DNA from 4 places in the Mesorhizobium sp. WSM4806 genome. Region 3 is predicted to be linked to each of the others. Evidence: predicted binding sites of a transcription regulator. Region 3 holds the regulator's gene; each other region holds the start of a gene.
The links. The regulator PhoB, encoded in region 3, activates phosphate uptake and scavenging genes when phosphate is short. The targets are predictions, from matches to a motif close to TGTCATNNANCTGTCAT.
Positions count from the first base shown of each region.

Region 1: ppk2 (polyphosphate kinase 2) is a predicted target of PhoB. The motif match lies at 2,169-2,185, and genes of this name have one in related genera.
Region 2: AC0L2M_RS21310 (ceramide glucosyltransferase) is a predicted target of PhoB. The motif match lies at 1,716-1,732, and genes of this name have one in related genera.
Region 4: AC0L2M_RS18150 (RNA degradosome polyphosphate kinase) is a predicted target of PhoB. The motif match lies at 1,850-1,866, and genes of this name have one in related genera.

Region 1 covers NZ_JBVVQZ010000004.1:303,199-307,060, forward strand. Annotated here, with positions in the region: gene AC0L2M_RS09165 (nucleotidyltransferase family protein) at 1-53, shown strand, start outside; gene AC0L2M_RS09170 (dihydrofolate reductase family protein) at 303-947, shown strand; gene ppk2 (polyphosphate kinase 2) at 1,161-2,081, opposite strand; gene AC0L2M_RS09180 (aldo/keto reductase) at 2,337-3,380, shown strand; gene AC0L2M_RS09185 (glycosyl transferase family 90) at 3,411-3,862, opposite strand, start outside.
Region 2 covers NZ_JBVVQZ010000014.1:63,503-67,364, reverse strand. Annotated here, with positions in the region: gene AC0L2M_RS21320 (Hsp33 family molecular chaperone) at 1-998, shown strand, start outside; gene apaG (Co2+/Mg2+ efflux protein ApaG) at 1,201-1,593, opposite strand; gene AC0L2M_RS21310 (ceramide glucosyltransferase) at 1,852-3,006, shown strand; gene AC0L2M_RS21305 (O-succinylhomoserine sulfhydrylase) at 3,054-3,862, opposite strand, start outside.
Region 3 covers NZ_JBVVQZ010000013.1:6,591-10,452, forward strand. Annotated here, with positions in the region: gene AC0L2M_RS19825 (ROK family protein) at 234-1,481, shown strand; gene phoB (phosphate regulon transcriptional regulator PhoB) at 1,751-2,440, opposite strand; gene phoU (phosphate signaling complex protein PhoU) at 2,457-3,164, opposite strand; gene pstB (phosphate ABC transporter ATP-binding protein PstB) at 3,200-3,862, opposite strand, start outside.
Region 4 covers NZ_JBVVQZ010000011.1:124,585-128,446, reverse strand. Annotated here, with positions in the region: gene AC0L2M_RS18160 (FAD-dependent monooxygenase) at 223-1,449, opposite strand; gene AC0L2M_RS18155 (zinc-finger domain-containing protein) at 1,465-1,710, opposite strand; gene AC0L2M_RS18150 (RNA degradosome polyphosphate kinase) at 2,030-3,862, shown strand, end outside.

The DNA of each region.
Region 1 (3,862 bases), on a different contig from region 3:
TTCGTCCCATGTTGAAGGCCGAGATCGAACGATCGGCCGTGCGCGTATTCTGATGGCCGTCCGCCGGATCGAGCCTATCCTGGCCGAGATCACGGCGGCGCTCCGCTCCGCCTAGCTGTCGAGCGCATCCTCGAGGCGTCGCGGCGCAAGTAGCTGCTGCGCAACCACCCCTCTTTGCGGTGGCCCTGTTGCTGGCCAAACGAGCCGCTTATGCTCGGCGGCGAAATACCGCTTGCACAGTGCAATCAGTCTAGCTAAAAGCAACTGCTTGCATTTCACAACTGGATAAGAGGGAGGTCCTCATGTCAAAGCTTCGCGTCAACGCTTTCACCCTATCTGTCGACGGCTTCGGCGCCGGTCCCGACCAGGACCTGAAAGAGCCGCTGGGCGTCGGCGGGGAAGCCCTGCACACATGGATGTTCGGCACCCGAAGCTTCCGCAACATGTCCGGCGAAGATGACGGGACCACGGATACCGACGACGCGTTCGTAACGCGCAGCTTCGAAAACATCGGCGCGTGGATCATGGGCCGCAACATGTTCGGACCGATCCGCGGCGCTTGGCCCGATGACACCTGGAAGGGCTGGTGGGGAGACAATCCGCCCTACCATGTGCCGGTCTTCGTGCTCACCCACCATCCGCGGGAACCTATCGTCATGGAGGGCGGCACGACCTTCTATTTCGTGACCGACGGCATTCACTCGGCGCTGGAAAAGGCGAAAGCCGCGGCTGACGGCAAGGATGTCCGGCTCGGCGGCGGCGTCGCCACGATCCGGCAATATCTGAGGGAAAAGCTCATCGACGACATGCATCTGGCGATATCGCCGATGCTGCTCGGCTCGGGCGAGAACCTTTTTGCCGGCATCGACATGGTCAAACTCGGCTACCGCTGCAGCGAGCAGGTGGGCACGCCGAACGCCATGCATGTCACCATCGAGCGCGCGTAAGCCTGGCTAGGATCCCCCTTCTCCCCTTGTGGGAGAAGGTGGCCGAGCGAAGCTCGGTCGGATGAGGGGTGTTCCAGCTTGGCGGACACCCTCGTCCAAATTGGACGCACAGCGCCAGGATCGCTGACGCCTCATTTCTTCCAGCACCCCTCATCCGGCTCGGCGCTGTGCGCCGATCCACCTTCTCCCACAAGGGGAGAAGGGGCGCGCTCCTCAATACTTCTCCGGAACATACAGCTCGCGCGGCAGCACCTGGCGCTCGTATTCTGGATTGAAGACGCGATCGGGCAGCGTGATCTCTTCGTGCGGCACTTCCTCATAAGGCATCTGCTTGAGGAGATGATCGATGCAGTTCAGCCGCGCCCGCTTCTTGTCGTTGCCCTCGACGATGAACCAGGGGGCTTCGGGAATGTTGGTGCGGGCGAAGGTCTCTTCCTTGGCCTTGGTATACTGTTCCCAGCGCACGCGCGACTGCAGGTCCATCGGCGACAGCTTCCACTGCTTCATCGGATCATGGATGCGCATCTGAAAGCGCATCTGCTGCTCCTCGTCGGTGATGGAGAACCAGTATTTGACCAGGGTGATGCCGGAGCGGACCAGCATGCGCTCGAACTCCGGCACGTCGCGAAAAAACTCCTCGACCTGGTCCGGCTCGGCGAAGCCCATCACACGTTCGACGCCGGAGCGGTTATACCAGGAGCGGTCGAACAGCACGATCTCGCCGCCTGCCGGCAGATGCGGCACGTAGCGCTGAAAATACCATTGCGATTTCTCGCGCTCGGTCGGCGCCGGAAGTGCGACGACGCGGCAGATGCGCGGATTGAGCCGCTGGGTGATGCGCTTGATGACGCCCCCCTTGCCGGCCGAATCGCGGCCCTCGAAAACCACCACCAGCTTCTTCCTGGTGTAAGCCACCCAGGACTGCAGCTTGATCAATTCGGATTGCAGCGTGATCAGGTCGCGAAAATATTGCAGGCGATCCATCGAGGGCGGATGCGCGTTCTTGTAGATCTTGGCGATTTCCAGCGACAGCGCCGGTTCCGACATCTCCAGCTCGTAGTCCTCGTCGAGCGTGTCGGCGAGTTCCGCTTCCAGCCAGTCCCTGGCGGGAGAATTCTGTTTTGCTTCGGTCATTTATGCTGCTCCGCGTGCACGCCCGCGTCGGCCTCGGCCTGCCGGCCGAGATCGGACACCTTGAGCCGACTTGCATATAGGCCGGCAATGACGGTTTTATTGCAGCCGGCCCGCACGCCGGTCGCCCAACTCCGCGAGATGGGATCGATCAGCCTCCTGGCACACACGACAAGCGGCTCGAATTGTCCTACAAATGCCAGGTTTCCCCGAGCAACCTTCAAAACACTCTTTTCAACGCAATCGCGAGGATCTGACATGGAATACCGCACACTCGGCCGTTCCGGGCTGAAGGTTTCGACGCTGACCATGGGCACCATGACTTTTGGCGGCGCCGGCGCATTCTCGGCGGTCGGCAAGACCGATCTCGACGAGGCACGCCGGATGATCGACCTCTGCATCGACGCCGGCATCAATCTCATCGACACCGCCAATGTCTATTCGAACGGGCTTTCGGAAGAGATCATCGGCGAAGCGCTCGGCGGCAAACGCAAGGGCGATGTGCTGATCGCCTCCAAGGCGCGCATGCGGATCGGCGACGGCCCCAACGATGAGGGCCTGTCGCGCTACCATCTGATCCGCGAGTGCGAGAAGAGCCTGAAACGCCTCAGGACCGACGTCATTGACATCTATTTCCTGCACGAATGGGACGGCACGACGCCGCTCGAAGAGACCATCGCCGCGCTCGACACACTCGTCAGCCAGGGCAAGGTCCGCTATGTCGGCTGTTCCAACTATTCCGGCTGGCAGGTGATGAAGGCGCTGGGGGTCAGCGACCGCCAGCACCAGCCGCGTTTCGTCACCCAGCAGATCCACTACACGCTGGAAGCGCGCGAAGCCGAATATGAACTGCTGCCGATCTCGGTCGACCAGGGGCTTGGCGTGCTGGTGTGGAGCCCGCTCGCCGGTGGATTGCTGTCCGGCAAATACCACCGCGACCAGGCCACCGCGCGCCAGCTCAGCGGCTGGACCGAACCGCCAATCCGTGACGAGGACCGGCTGTGGCGGATCGTCGACGCGCTTGCCCATATCGGCGAGAACCATGGCGTCTCGGCGGCGCAGGTGGCGCTTGCCTGGCTGCTCGGCCGGCCCGCGGTCAGTTCGCTGGTGATCGGCGGACGGACCGAAGCGCAGTTCAAGGACAATATCGCCGCAGCCAGCCTGGTGCTGACCAGCGATGAGCGCGCACGCCTCGACACTGTGAGCCGCCCGCCGGTTCTCTACCCCTATTGGCACCAGCAATTCACGGCAAAAGACCGGTTTGGTCCGGCCGATCTGGTTCTTGACCGAGAAGATATCTGACAACGGATCAGGTCGAAGGTCGCCGTGGGCTTAGCCTGAGATAAAACGCCAGACCTCGGGATCAGGCTCGATCTGGCCGCTGAGCACGAAATATTTGTAGAGCACGAGCAAGCAGATCGCCTGCTCGGTCCGCTCGTCGGCGAACTTGCGGCAATAGGCGTTGGCGGCGGCAACGATGCGTTCGGCCTCAGTCGGATGGCGTTCGAGATATTGCACCCGCTCGGCAAGATCCGTGAAATCAGGTTCGAGCGGCACATAGTGAACACCAGCCACGAGTTCGCTTTCGGCGAACCATGTCTCATATGTCGGCGGCGGCATCAGGCACAGCGAATTCGAACTCATGACCCATTTCAAGTTGGTCGCCACATCGTTGCCTTCGAGCGAAATGATGTAGCGACAGCGCCGCTGCTGGTCGATGCTCAGATAAGGCTTGCGATATTCCGGCGCTGCCGTCGGTTTGGGCGTTCCGACATCGCAAAAGG
Region 2 (3,862 bases), on a different contig from region 3:
GTCAATTGGCTGAACATCAACCCAAACTCGGCGAATTCGGCTACGCCGGCGACGATCATGTCGTGCCCTTCGAGGTCGGCCCGCTCGACGTGCGCGGCCGTACCGTCCAGCTCGGGCCGATGCTCGACGCGATCCTCGGCCGGCATGACTATCCCGAGCCGGTCGCCCGCCTTCTGGCGGAAGCTTGCGTGCTGACGGTGCTGCTCGGCACTTCGCTCAAATTCGAAGGCAAGTTCATCCTGCAGACCCGCACCGACGGGCCGGTCGACATGCTGGTGGCGGATTTTTCCACGCCGCATGCGCTGCGCGCCTATGCCCGCTTCGACGCCGATCGGCTGGAGGCACTGACGTCTGCCGGCGAGACCTCGCAGCGGACGCTGCTCGGCAGCGGTGTCCTGGCGCTGACTATCGACCAGGGCGCCCACACGCAGCGCTATCAGGGCATCGTCCAACTTGACGGCGAGACGCTGGAGGAGGCCGCCCGCACCTATTTCCGGCAGTCGGAGCAGATCCCGACCGATCTCAGGCTTTCGGTGGCCAAGCTGTTGACGCCCGGCATCGGCGGTGCCCGCGAGCAATGGCGCGCCGGTGGCATACTGGCACAGTTCCTGCCGCAATCGCCCGAACGCATGCGCGTGCCCGACCTTCCGGGTGGCGACGGCGATCCGCGCGAGGAGATCCATGATCCGGCCGACAATTCCTGGCAGGAACTGCTGGCGTTGCTTGGCACCATCGAGCCGACGGAACTGATCGACCCGACGATCGGCGCCGAGCGGTTGCTTTACCGGCTGTTCCACGAGCACGGCGTGCGCGTCTTCGGCGGCGTGCCGGTAGCCGACCAGTGCTCATGCTCCAGGGAGAAGATCCGCGGCATTCTCGGAGGCTTCTCCGCCGACGAGATCAGGGACAGCACCGAGGATGGCGGCATTCACGTCGCCTGCGAATTCTGCTCGAAGCAATATGACTTCGACCCGGCGGAATTTGCTGCGGCTCAATAGAATTGAAATCACCGACGAAGCGTTGGCCCGGCCCCTCACCCTTACCCTACCCTCTCCCCGTGAAGAACGGGGAGAGGGGGCGCCAGCGTTGCGACAGGTTGTCCAGTTGATAGATGGGTTCCCTTTTCCCCGTTCACTATACGGGGAGAAGGTGCCGGCAGGCGGATGAGGGGCAGCACGACCTTCCGGCCATCTATCTCTCTCAGTTCACCGTCCGCCGCGTGCCCGGCAGGTCGAGCGAAAAGGCGGGGATGGCGACGTCGAACGTCTCACCCCGCTTATTGCGCATCGTGTAGTGGCCGACCATGATGCCGGATGGCGTCGAGAGTGGGCAGCCAGACGTATACTGATAACTATCGCCGGGATTGAGTTCAGGCTGGTCGCCGACAACGCCGGCGCCGCGCACCTCCTCGACCCGGCCGGTGCCGTCGGTGATCTGCCAGTAGCGCGACAGAAGCTGCACGAATTCATCCGACTGGTTGTCGATGGTCACCTGGTAGCCCCAGACATAGCGGTTCTCCGACGGGTCGGAGCGATCTTCCAGATAGAACGGCCTGACCTGCACTTCGATGTCGCGCGTGACGGCGCTGTACATAAATCACTCCACACTATGAAGACGGAACATTCGACCCTCTCCGCAGTTCGGTCAGCGGGGTGCGTCCCCTCGGTGTCTGCCATCGTTGCCCGAATTTGTTAAGCGCAGGTGCCGAACAACAATGTCATTTAAGTGACACGTGACAATGATGGTGTGCAGGGCTGGGGATGGTGTGCAGGGCCGGGCGACTCAGCATTCTGTCGAACTGTTGAAAACGGCTTTCATGCGGCCGGTTTTTTCTGGAGCGACCAGATATTGATGGAATTGACAGTCACAGCCGCCTTGCTTTCCATAGCTCTGCTTGTTGTCAATCTCGCCAGCATCCTGCTCGCTTCGTTGAAGCTGAAGCGGCCTGGCAGGATCACGCCGCCAGCCGCCAAGGCGCCGCCGGTGTCGATCGTCGTGCCGTCGCGCGGCGTCGAGCCGTTTACCGAGGAGACGCTCGAGCGCGCCTTCTCTCTCGACTGGCCGCACTATGAGCTCATCTTCTGCGTCGCCCATGCCGACGACCCGGTGGTCGGGCCGATCACCGATGCGATCGCCCGCTTTCCGGCCGTGCCGGCCCGGCTGCTGGTCGGCGACGACCGCATCAGCGGCAATCCGAAACTCAACAATTGCGTGAAGGCCTGGGAGGCCGCGCGCCACCACTGGGTCATCCTTGCCGATTCCAACGTCCTGATGCCGAGGGACTATGTCCAGCATCTGATGACGGCATGGCGGCAGGACACTGGCCTCGTCTGCTCGACGCCGATCGGCTCGCGGCCGGACGGGTTCTGGGCGGAGGTCGAATGCGCTTTCCTCAACACGCTGCAGGCGCGCTGGCAATATACCGGCGAGGCGCTCGGCCTCGGTTTCGCCCAGGGCAAGAGCATGCTGTGGAACAAGCCATTGCTCGACGCCAATGGCGGCATCCGTGCGCTTGCCGCCGAGATTGCCGAGGATGCCGCCGCGACCAAGCTTGTCAACGGGCTCGGACTGCGCGTCAATCTCGTTGCCGCGCCCTTCGAACAGCCGCTCGGCTTGCGCACATTTGGCGAAATCTGGTCGCGCCAGGCCCGCTGGGCACGCCTGCGTCGCGTCACCTTCCCACTGTTTTTCGCGCCCGAGATCCTGATCGGAGCGGCGCCGCCGCTGGTGCTGGCGCTGGTTGCGGCAGCAGGCGCCGGTTTCAGCCTGCCGGCTACCGCCATCGCCGTGCTGATAGTCGCCTATCTGCCGGAATGCGCTCTCGCCTCGGCCAAGGGCTGGCACCTGTCGCTGCGCATGATCCCGGCGATGGTTGCGCGGGACGTGATGCTTCCCGCCATCTGGGTGCGCGGCTGGCTCAGCGGTGCCGTCGACTGGCGCGGCAACACGATGACCATCCAAACCAGCGCCGTTGCGGAATTGGAAGAGACGCCGTCGGGCGCCTGACCGCGCCTGCTTTGCCAGATCAGAGCGCAGCAGTTCGGCGCGTATCCCTACCTGGCGGCTTTCAAGGCCTGCTCGATGTCTTCGAGCAGGTCGTCAGTGTCCTCCAGTCCGACGGACAGCCTGAGCGTGCCTGGCCCGATGCCAAGTTCGGCCCGCGCCTCGTCGCTCAGATTCTTGTGTGTCGTCGTCGCCGGATGGGTGATCAGGCTCTTGGCGTCACCGAGATTGTTGGAGATCAGCACGACATCGAGCGCGTTCTGGAAGGCGAAGGCCGCCTGCTTGCCTCCCTTGACGTCGAGGCAGATCAGCGTCGAGCCGCCCGACATCTGCTTCTTGACGATCGCCGCCTGCGGGTGATCGGCGCGGCCGGGATAGATGACGCGGACAATTTCCGATCGCTCGGCGAGGAAGTCCGCGATCCGGCCGGCACTTTCCGTCTGCTGGCGCACGCGCAGCGGCAGCGTCTCCAGGCCCTTCAGCAGCGTCCAGGCATTGAAGGGCGAGAGGCTGGGACCGGTGTGGCGGAAGTAGTCGTGCAAATTCTCGTCGATCCACTTCTTGTCCGACAGGATGATGCCGCCGAGGCAGCGCCCCTGGCCATCGATGTGCTTGGTCGCCGAATAGACGACGATATGGGCGCCGAGTTGCAACGGCTTCTGCTGCAAGGGCGTGGCAAAGACGTTGTCGACGATCAGCCGCGCGCCGATCGAATCGGCAAGCGAGGCTACGGCTGCGATGTCGACGACCTCCAGCGTTGGATTGGTCGGGCTTTCAAGGAAGAACAACTTGGTGTTGGGCCTGACCGCCTTTTCCCAATTGGCGATGTCGGTGCCGTCGACCAGCGTCGCCTCGATGC
Region 3 (3,862 bases):
ACCAACTGGCCCGAAGGCCGGCACAAAGGCTCTATTTTTTCGAGCCTCGAAAAAATACTGGTCCAACGCGGAAGCACTGTCAACACCAATTCTGATGGATTTTGACGTCCTGTCGGGCTTTTTTTCGAGGCTCGGAATAAATAATGACAGCCCCTTCTGCTTCTGCCAGTATTTGTCCGGCATACCGACGGCTTCCGATTCATGAGCGGCCGCGGCAATGAGGAGGAAAAAAAATGTCGGTGGGAATCCGTCATGACGATCTGCGCCGGCGCAACCGGGCGATGGTGATTTCGGCCGTGCGCCGGGCAGGCCAGCCGTCGCGGACCGAGATCGCCGCGACCACCGGCCTCAGCCATTCGACCATATCGGCGATCTCTGCCGACCTGATCCAGGAAGGCATCCTGGCCGAGAGCAAGGCGAGCGAGACGGTTTCGTTGAAACGCGGCCGGCCGCAGGTCGGCCTCAGCCTCAATCCGCAAGCCGCTGCGGTGTTGGCCGTCGTGTTGTCGCTGAATTTCCTGTCGGTCGCCGTCATCAATTATGCCGGGCAAGTGGTCGCCGAGGAACAGCGCCGGCTGGACACGCTGACCATGTCGCGTGACGCGCTGATCGACGAATGTGTCGCCATCGTCCGGCGCCGGCTCGAAGATCCCGACCTCGATGTCCAAAGCGTCGCCCGCATCGCGCTGGCGATCCAGGGCATCACCGATTCCCACGCGCGCGCCATGTTGTGGTCGCCGATCACGCCGCAGACGAACATCGCCTTCGCCGACATTCTGGAACGCGAGTTCGGCATCCCTGCCATCATGGAGAACGACTGCAACATGATGGCCGTGGCGCTGCGCTGGCGCCACCCGGATCGCTACCGCGACGATTTCATCGCCATCCTGCTCTCGCACGGCATCGGTATGGGGCTGGTGCTGAAGGGCGAGCTGTTCACCGGCACCCACTCCTCAGGCGGCGAATTCGGCCACATGATCCATCGGCCGGGCGGCGCGCTTTGCCGCTGCGGGCGGCGCGGCTGCGTCGAGGCTTATGCCGGCAACTACGCCATCTGGCGCAACGCAAGGCTGTTGAGCGAGAACGCCGAGCCGGTCGCCGATGTCAGCGACGCCGACATGCGGGCCTTGGCGGCCCGGGCGCGCGAGATGGACGGACCGGAGCGCGAAGCCTACCGCAAGGCCGGCGAGGCGCTCGGCTTCGGGCTCGGCAGCCTGTTTGCGCTGATCGATCCGGCGCCGGTGGCCATGGTCGGCGCCAGCGCTGCCGCCTTCGACCTGATCGAGCCGGCCCTGCGCGAGGCCATCGCCCAGACCGCCGGCGGCCAGCATTCGGGTTCGATTTCCTTCGACACCGAGCCGAACGAGCTGCCGCTGATCCGCGAAGGTTGCGCCATGCGGGCGCTAAGCTTCGTCGACCAGGAGATTTTCGCGCCGAGCATCCAGGCACGAGCCGGCTCGGTCGGAAAGAACGTGGCTTGAAGGATTCCCGGGTCGCGACTTGGGGTGTGTTGAGATTCAGGTCAGGCCGAGTCGAGAATGGTGGGTTCCGAGAACCGGAGCGGAGCGTACTTTTGGGTACGTGAGCCCGCGCATGACCCCGAAATCGAGATCGATTTCGGAAAGGTCGTGCGCAAAATCAAAGTTCTACAGCGTCCTTTGCGTGCCCAACAGGGCGCGCGGCGCTGTAGGTAAGCGCAGGAAGCCGCCGTTCGCAGGCCGGCATCACCTGAATATCAGCACATCCCTAGCTAGTCTTCCCTGATCGCATAGCCGGCGCCGCGGATGGTGCGGATGACATCGGGCATGCGACCATTGTTGACCGCCTTGCGCAACCGGCCGACATGGACGTCCACCGTGCGCTCGTCGATGTAGATCGTCTCGCCCCAGACATTGTCGAGCAACTGACTGCGCGAGAAGACCCGGCCCGGGTGGCGCATCATGAATTCGAGCAGCCGGAATTCGGTCGGCCCGAGCCGGATCTCGCTCTTCTTGCGATAGACCCGGTGCGATTCACGATCGAGCATGATGTCGCCGACCTTGAGCACGCTGGACAGCACTTCCGGCTTGGCGCGGCGCAGCAGCGCCTTGACCCTGGCCATGAATTCCGGTGTCGAGAACGGCTTGACCAGATAGTCGTCGGCTCCGGTCGAAAGGCCGCGCACCCGGTCGCTCTCCTCGCCGCGCGCGGTCAGCATGATGATCGGCAGCCGCTCGGTTTCGGGGCGCACCCGAAGGCGCCGGCAAAGCTCGATGCCGGAAACCGCCGGCACCATCCAGTCGAGCACCAAAAGATCGGGCACGTTTTCCTGCAGCCGGATTTCGGCCTCGTCGCCGCGCGTCACCACCTCGACCTGATAGCCTTCGGATTCAAGATTGTAACGGAGGAGGACGCCCAGCGGCTCTTCATCCTCCACCACCATGATGCGCGGCGCGATCATCGGCCGGTCACTCCTGTCATGTCGCCGGCGCCGACATCGTCGTTTCGTCGAGCTTCGGGCGATCCGCCGGCAATTGCTGCCCGGTCACGACAAAGTAGGCGTTTTCGGCGATGTTGGTGACGTGATCGCCGATACGCTCGAGATTCTTGGCGCAGAACAGAAGGTGCGTGCAGGCGGTGATGTTGCGCGGATCCTCCATCATGTAGGTCAGGAGCTCGCGAAAAACCGCCGTGTATTTCACGTCGATCTTCTGGTCGTCGGCGCGCAGTTCCTTCAACGCGCCGGCATCGCGCGACACATAGTGCTCGACCACGCCGCGCAGCTGCACAAGAACGAGGTCCGCCATCGCGTCGATACCGTGCGACAGATTACGCGGCGTCGCGCTCTGCCCGACTGCGCTGACCCGCTTGGCTATGTTCTTGGCCAGATCGCCGATGCGCTCGAGATCGCCCGCCATGCGGATTGCGCCAACCACGGCGCGCAGATCCTGCGCCATCGGCTGCCGCTTGGCGATCAGCGTGATGGCGCTGTCATCGAGTTCGCGCTGCCGCGCATCCATGATGGCGTCGTCCGAGACGACGCGCTGCGCCATCGCATTGTCCGACGCAAGCAACGCGCGGATCGAGGCCGCGACCATTGCGGCGGCGAGCTCGTCCATGTCGCGGATCAGCCGGTCGATGTGCTCCAGTTCCTCGTCGAAAGATGCGACGGTGTGTTCACCCATGGTGCTGTCCTCGTGTTCGAAATTCGCCGGACCGCTCAGCCGAACCGGCCGGTGATGTAGTCCTGGGTGCGCTTGTCGTCGGGGTTGGTGAACATCTTGTCGGTCGCGCCCTCCTCGACCAGATAGCCGAGATGGAACATCGCCGTGCGTTGCGACACGCGCGCCGCCTGCTGCATCGAATGGGTGACGATGACGATCGTATAGTTCTGGCGCAGTTCGTCGATCAGTTCCTCGACGCGGGCGGTGGCGATCGGATCGAGCGCCGAACAGGGCTCGTCCATCAGGATCACTTCCGGCGACACCGCGATGGCGCGCGCGATGCACAGGCGCTGCTGCTGTCCGCCGGACAGTCCGGTACCCGACTCGAGCAGGCGATCCTTGACCTCGTTGAACAGGCCGGCCTTCTTCAGGCTCGATTCGACGATGCCGTCCAACTCGGCCTTGCTCCTGGCCAGGCCGTGGATGCGCGGACCGTAGGCGACGTTTTCGTAGATCGACTTCGGAAACGGATTCGGCTTCTGGAATACCATGCCGACGCGAGCTCGCAGCTCGACGACATCGATTTTCGGATCGTAGACGTCCTCGCCGTCGAGCGTGATCTTGCCGCTCACCCGCGCGATATCGATGGTGTCGTTCATTCGGTTCAGGCAACGCAGGAACGTCGACTTGCCGCAGCCCGATGGCCCGATCAACGCTGT
Region 4 (3,862 bases), on a different contig from region 3:
TGCTCCGGGTAATCAGCGCCTCATCCCGGCGCGCCCTCTCTGTCCTGCCGGACATCTCCCCCACAAGGAGGCCCAAGGAGGGAGATATTCAGTTTCGGCGCCGCGCTTCATCCTGCAACGTTGGAGATTGGCAAAAGCCGAGGTGACGGCCGATCTCCCCCCAAGTGGGGGAGATGTCCGGCAGGACAGAAGGGGGCGCTGTCCCGCCAACCGGTCGAGCTTTCATTGCCGATCGCCATCCGGCGGCCGCCAGCCATAGAGCCAGTCGAGATCGGCCGCGAGCTTTTCCGGCGAGCGCCACTTCAGGAACAGGTTGCGCGCGACGGCCACCGGCCCCGCTGCATGCCAGGCGAGCCGGTTGACGGCACCGCGGCGGGCGACCTTGGCGACACGCGGCCGCCGCATCTTCTCCCAGGCGGCAAGCGCGCCCCAGGGATCGGCGGGTGAGGCGGCGACAAAGCCGGCAAGGGTTGCGGCATCCTCGATCGCCATCGCCGCCCCCTGCGCCGCGAACGGCGTCATCGCATGCGCCGCATCGCCGATCAGCGCGATGCCGGCGGGCGTCGTCCATGGCTGTGCCTGGTCTACCGTATGGATCGGCCACGCAGCCCACGGGCCGGCATCCTCGGCAAGCCGGGCCAGTGCTGCCGCCGTGCCACGCATGGCGCCGAGGAGGATATTGGGGTCGGCGTGGCCCGACCAGCGCTCGGCGATGATCTCGCCCCTGGTGAAGGCAGCCAGGTTGAACGCCGTGCCGTTGCTGACCGGATAGGCGACGAGGTGGAAGCCGGGATGCAGGAAGGTGGTCACGCAATTGGCGGCGCCGACCGCCGCAAGGGCTTCTCCTGCGACACTGTCTGCACTGATCGTAGCGCGCCAGGCAAGCTCGCCCGAAAACCGGCTTTTGGCCGCAAACCCGCCAAAAGCCCGGATCGCCGACCAGACGCCGTCGGCGCCGATCAGCAGAAAGCCGCCGGCTTCGACTGTCTTGCCGGCAATCTCGACTGTTGCCGTGGCATGGCGCGGTCCTGTGGCGATGCCGCCGACGCGCGCGCCGGTGACGAGACTGATGTCCGGCCGTTCGGCAAGGCGCGCCATCAGTGCATCTTGCAGGTCAGCCCGATGAGCGACGAGATAAGGCGCCTGCCAGCGCCTTTCGGCCGCTTCGCCAAGCGGCACCCGCGCCAGCTCACGTAGCGTGGCGGCGTCCTTGAGCACGACCGCCTCCGGCCGCACCGCCGCCGGCAACAGCCGGTCGAGCACGCCGAGCTGGCGAAGGATGCGCGTCGCGTTGGGTGAGAGCTGGATGCCGGCACCGGCCGCTTCGAGGCCCGGCGCCTGTTCGAACAGCCGCACCAGATAGCCGCGCTCGGAAAACGCCAGTGCCGCGGTCAGTCCGGCGACGCCGGCTCCGGCGATAACGACCTGCCGGGACCGGGTGTCGTCCATCGGATGGTGTGCGCGTCAGGCGGCCTGGTGGATATAGAGGCATCCGGCAGGCTGCGTTTCCGTCGCCTTCAGCTTTGGCGAATAGCGATAAAGCGTCGAGCAATAGGGGCAGACCTTTTCATTGTCGTCGCCCATGTCGAGAAACACATGCGGATGGTCGAAAGGCGGGTTGGCGCCGGTGCACATGAATTCCTTGACGCCGATGTCGATCGCCGCATAACCCGCATCGTTCTGGAAATGGGGAATGGAACCGCCTGCCATCGTCGTCTCCTATATTTGCTGCATGACCCCGGATCATGTGCAAAATCAAAATTCCACCGCGTCCTTTGCGCGTCCAAAGGACGCGCCGCGCTGTACCTGGATTGCATCTGGATCATAAGCAGTCTCTTTGCAAGATCGATGAAATCAAACTGTCGTAAAAGCCTGTCACAGGATAAGCTAAGCCGGTTAAGGCATGGCCCCGAAAACCGAATTCGGTTTTGCTGGGGATCATGCGTAGCTTAAGTGGCGGGAGCGTCCTTTTGCGCGTCCGCAACGACGCGCGACGCTGTGGCCAGCGGGTGCGAAACGAGCAGGAACCATGAACGAACTAAAGCCGGTGCAGAGCGAATTCACCACTGTCGAGGTGGCGAGCCCAGAGGGCGGCAATCCGGACCGCTTCGTCAACCGCGAGTTTTCCTGGCTGCAATTCAACCGCCGCGTCCTCGAAGAATCGCTGAACGCCAACCATCCGCTGCTCGAGCGGGTGCGCTTCCTGTCGATTTCGGCCGCCAATCTCGACGAGTTCTTCATGGTCCGTGTCGCCGGTCTCGCCGGCCAGGTTCGCGAAGGCATCACGCTGAAGAGCGCGGACGGCCGCACCCCTGAACAACAGCTGGAACAATTGCTGCGCGAGGTCGAGCGCCTGCAGGAGGACCAGCAGAACAGCCTATCCGCTCTGATGCTGCTGCTCGACAAGGAAGGCATCGAGAGCATCAGCCGCGATGGGCTGACCAAGGACGAGAAGACCTGGCTCGAGGATCATTTCCAGGAGCAGGTGTTTCCGGTGCTCACACCGCTGTCGATCGACCCGGCGCATCCGTTCCCGTTCATTCCCAATCTCGGCTTCTCGATGGCGCTGCAACTGCGCCACCGCAGGAATGGCGAGGAGATGAGCGCGCTGTTGCGTCTGCCGGTGGCGCTGAAGCGCTTCATCCGCTTGCCTGACCGCAAGCATCATGTCCGCTTCATTCCGCTGGAAGAAGCGGTCGGCCTCTATATCGGCAAGCTGTTCCCCGGCTACGAGGTCAAGGGCTCCGGTACGTTCCGCATCATCCGCGACAGTGACATCGAGGTCGAGGAGGAGTCCGAGGATCTCGTGCGCCTGTTCGAGACGGCGCTGAAACGGCGTCGTCGCGGCTCGGTCATCCGCATCGAATTCGACAAGCTGATGCCGGCCGAACTGCGCGAGTTCGTCGCCGGCGAGCTTGGCGTCTCGTCGAGCCGGATCAGCGTGCTCACCGGTCCGCTGGCGCTCAGCCAGATTTCCGAGATCGTCGCCATCGCCCGCGACGATCTCAAATTCAAGCCTTACAATCCGCGCTTTCCCGAACGCATCCGCGAGCACGGCGGCGACTGTTTCGCCGCCATCCGCGAGAAGGACATCATCGTTCATCACCCCTACGAATCCTTCGACGTGGTAGTGCAGTTCCTGCGCCAGGCGATGGCCGATCCGGAAGTGGTGGCGATCAAGCAGACGCTCTATCGCACCTCGAACGACAGCCCGATCGTGCGCGCTTTGGTCGACGCGGCGGAGGCCGGCAAGTCGGTGACCGCGCTGGTCGAGCTCAAGGCACGTTTCGACGAGGAAGCCAACATCCGCTGGGCGCGCGACCTCGAGCGCGCCGGCGTTCAGGTCGTGTTCGGCTTCCTCGAACTGAAGACCCACGCGAAAATGTCGCTGGTGGTGCGGCGCGAGGACGGCAAGCTGCGCAATTATGTGCATCTCGGCACCGGCAACTACCATCCGGTCACCGCGCGCATCTACACCGACTTGTCCTTCTTCACCACCGCTCCGACAATCGCCCGCGATGTCGCCCAGCTGTTCAATTTTATCACCGGCTACGCCGAGCCGACCGAGGAGATGCGGCTGGCCACCTCGCCGTTCACGCTGCGCAAGCGCATCCTCAAGCACATTTCGGACGAGATTGGCCATGCGCTGGAGGGCAGGCCGGCCCGCATCTGGATGAAGATGAATTCGCTGGTCGACCCGATCATCATCGACGCGCTCTATGACGCCAGCCGCGCCGGCGTCGAGATCGATCTCGTCGTGCGCGGCATCTGCTGCCTGAGGCCCCAAGTGCCGGGCCTGTCGGAAAACATAAGGGTCAAGTCGATCGTCGGCCGCTTCCTCGAACACAGCCGAATCTATTGT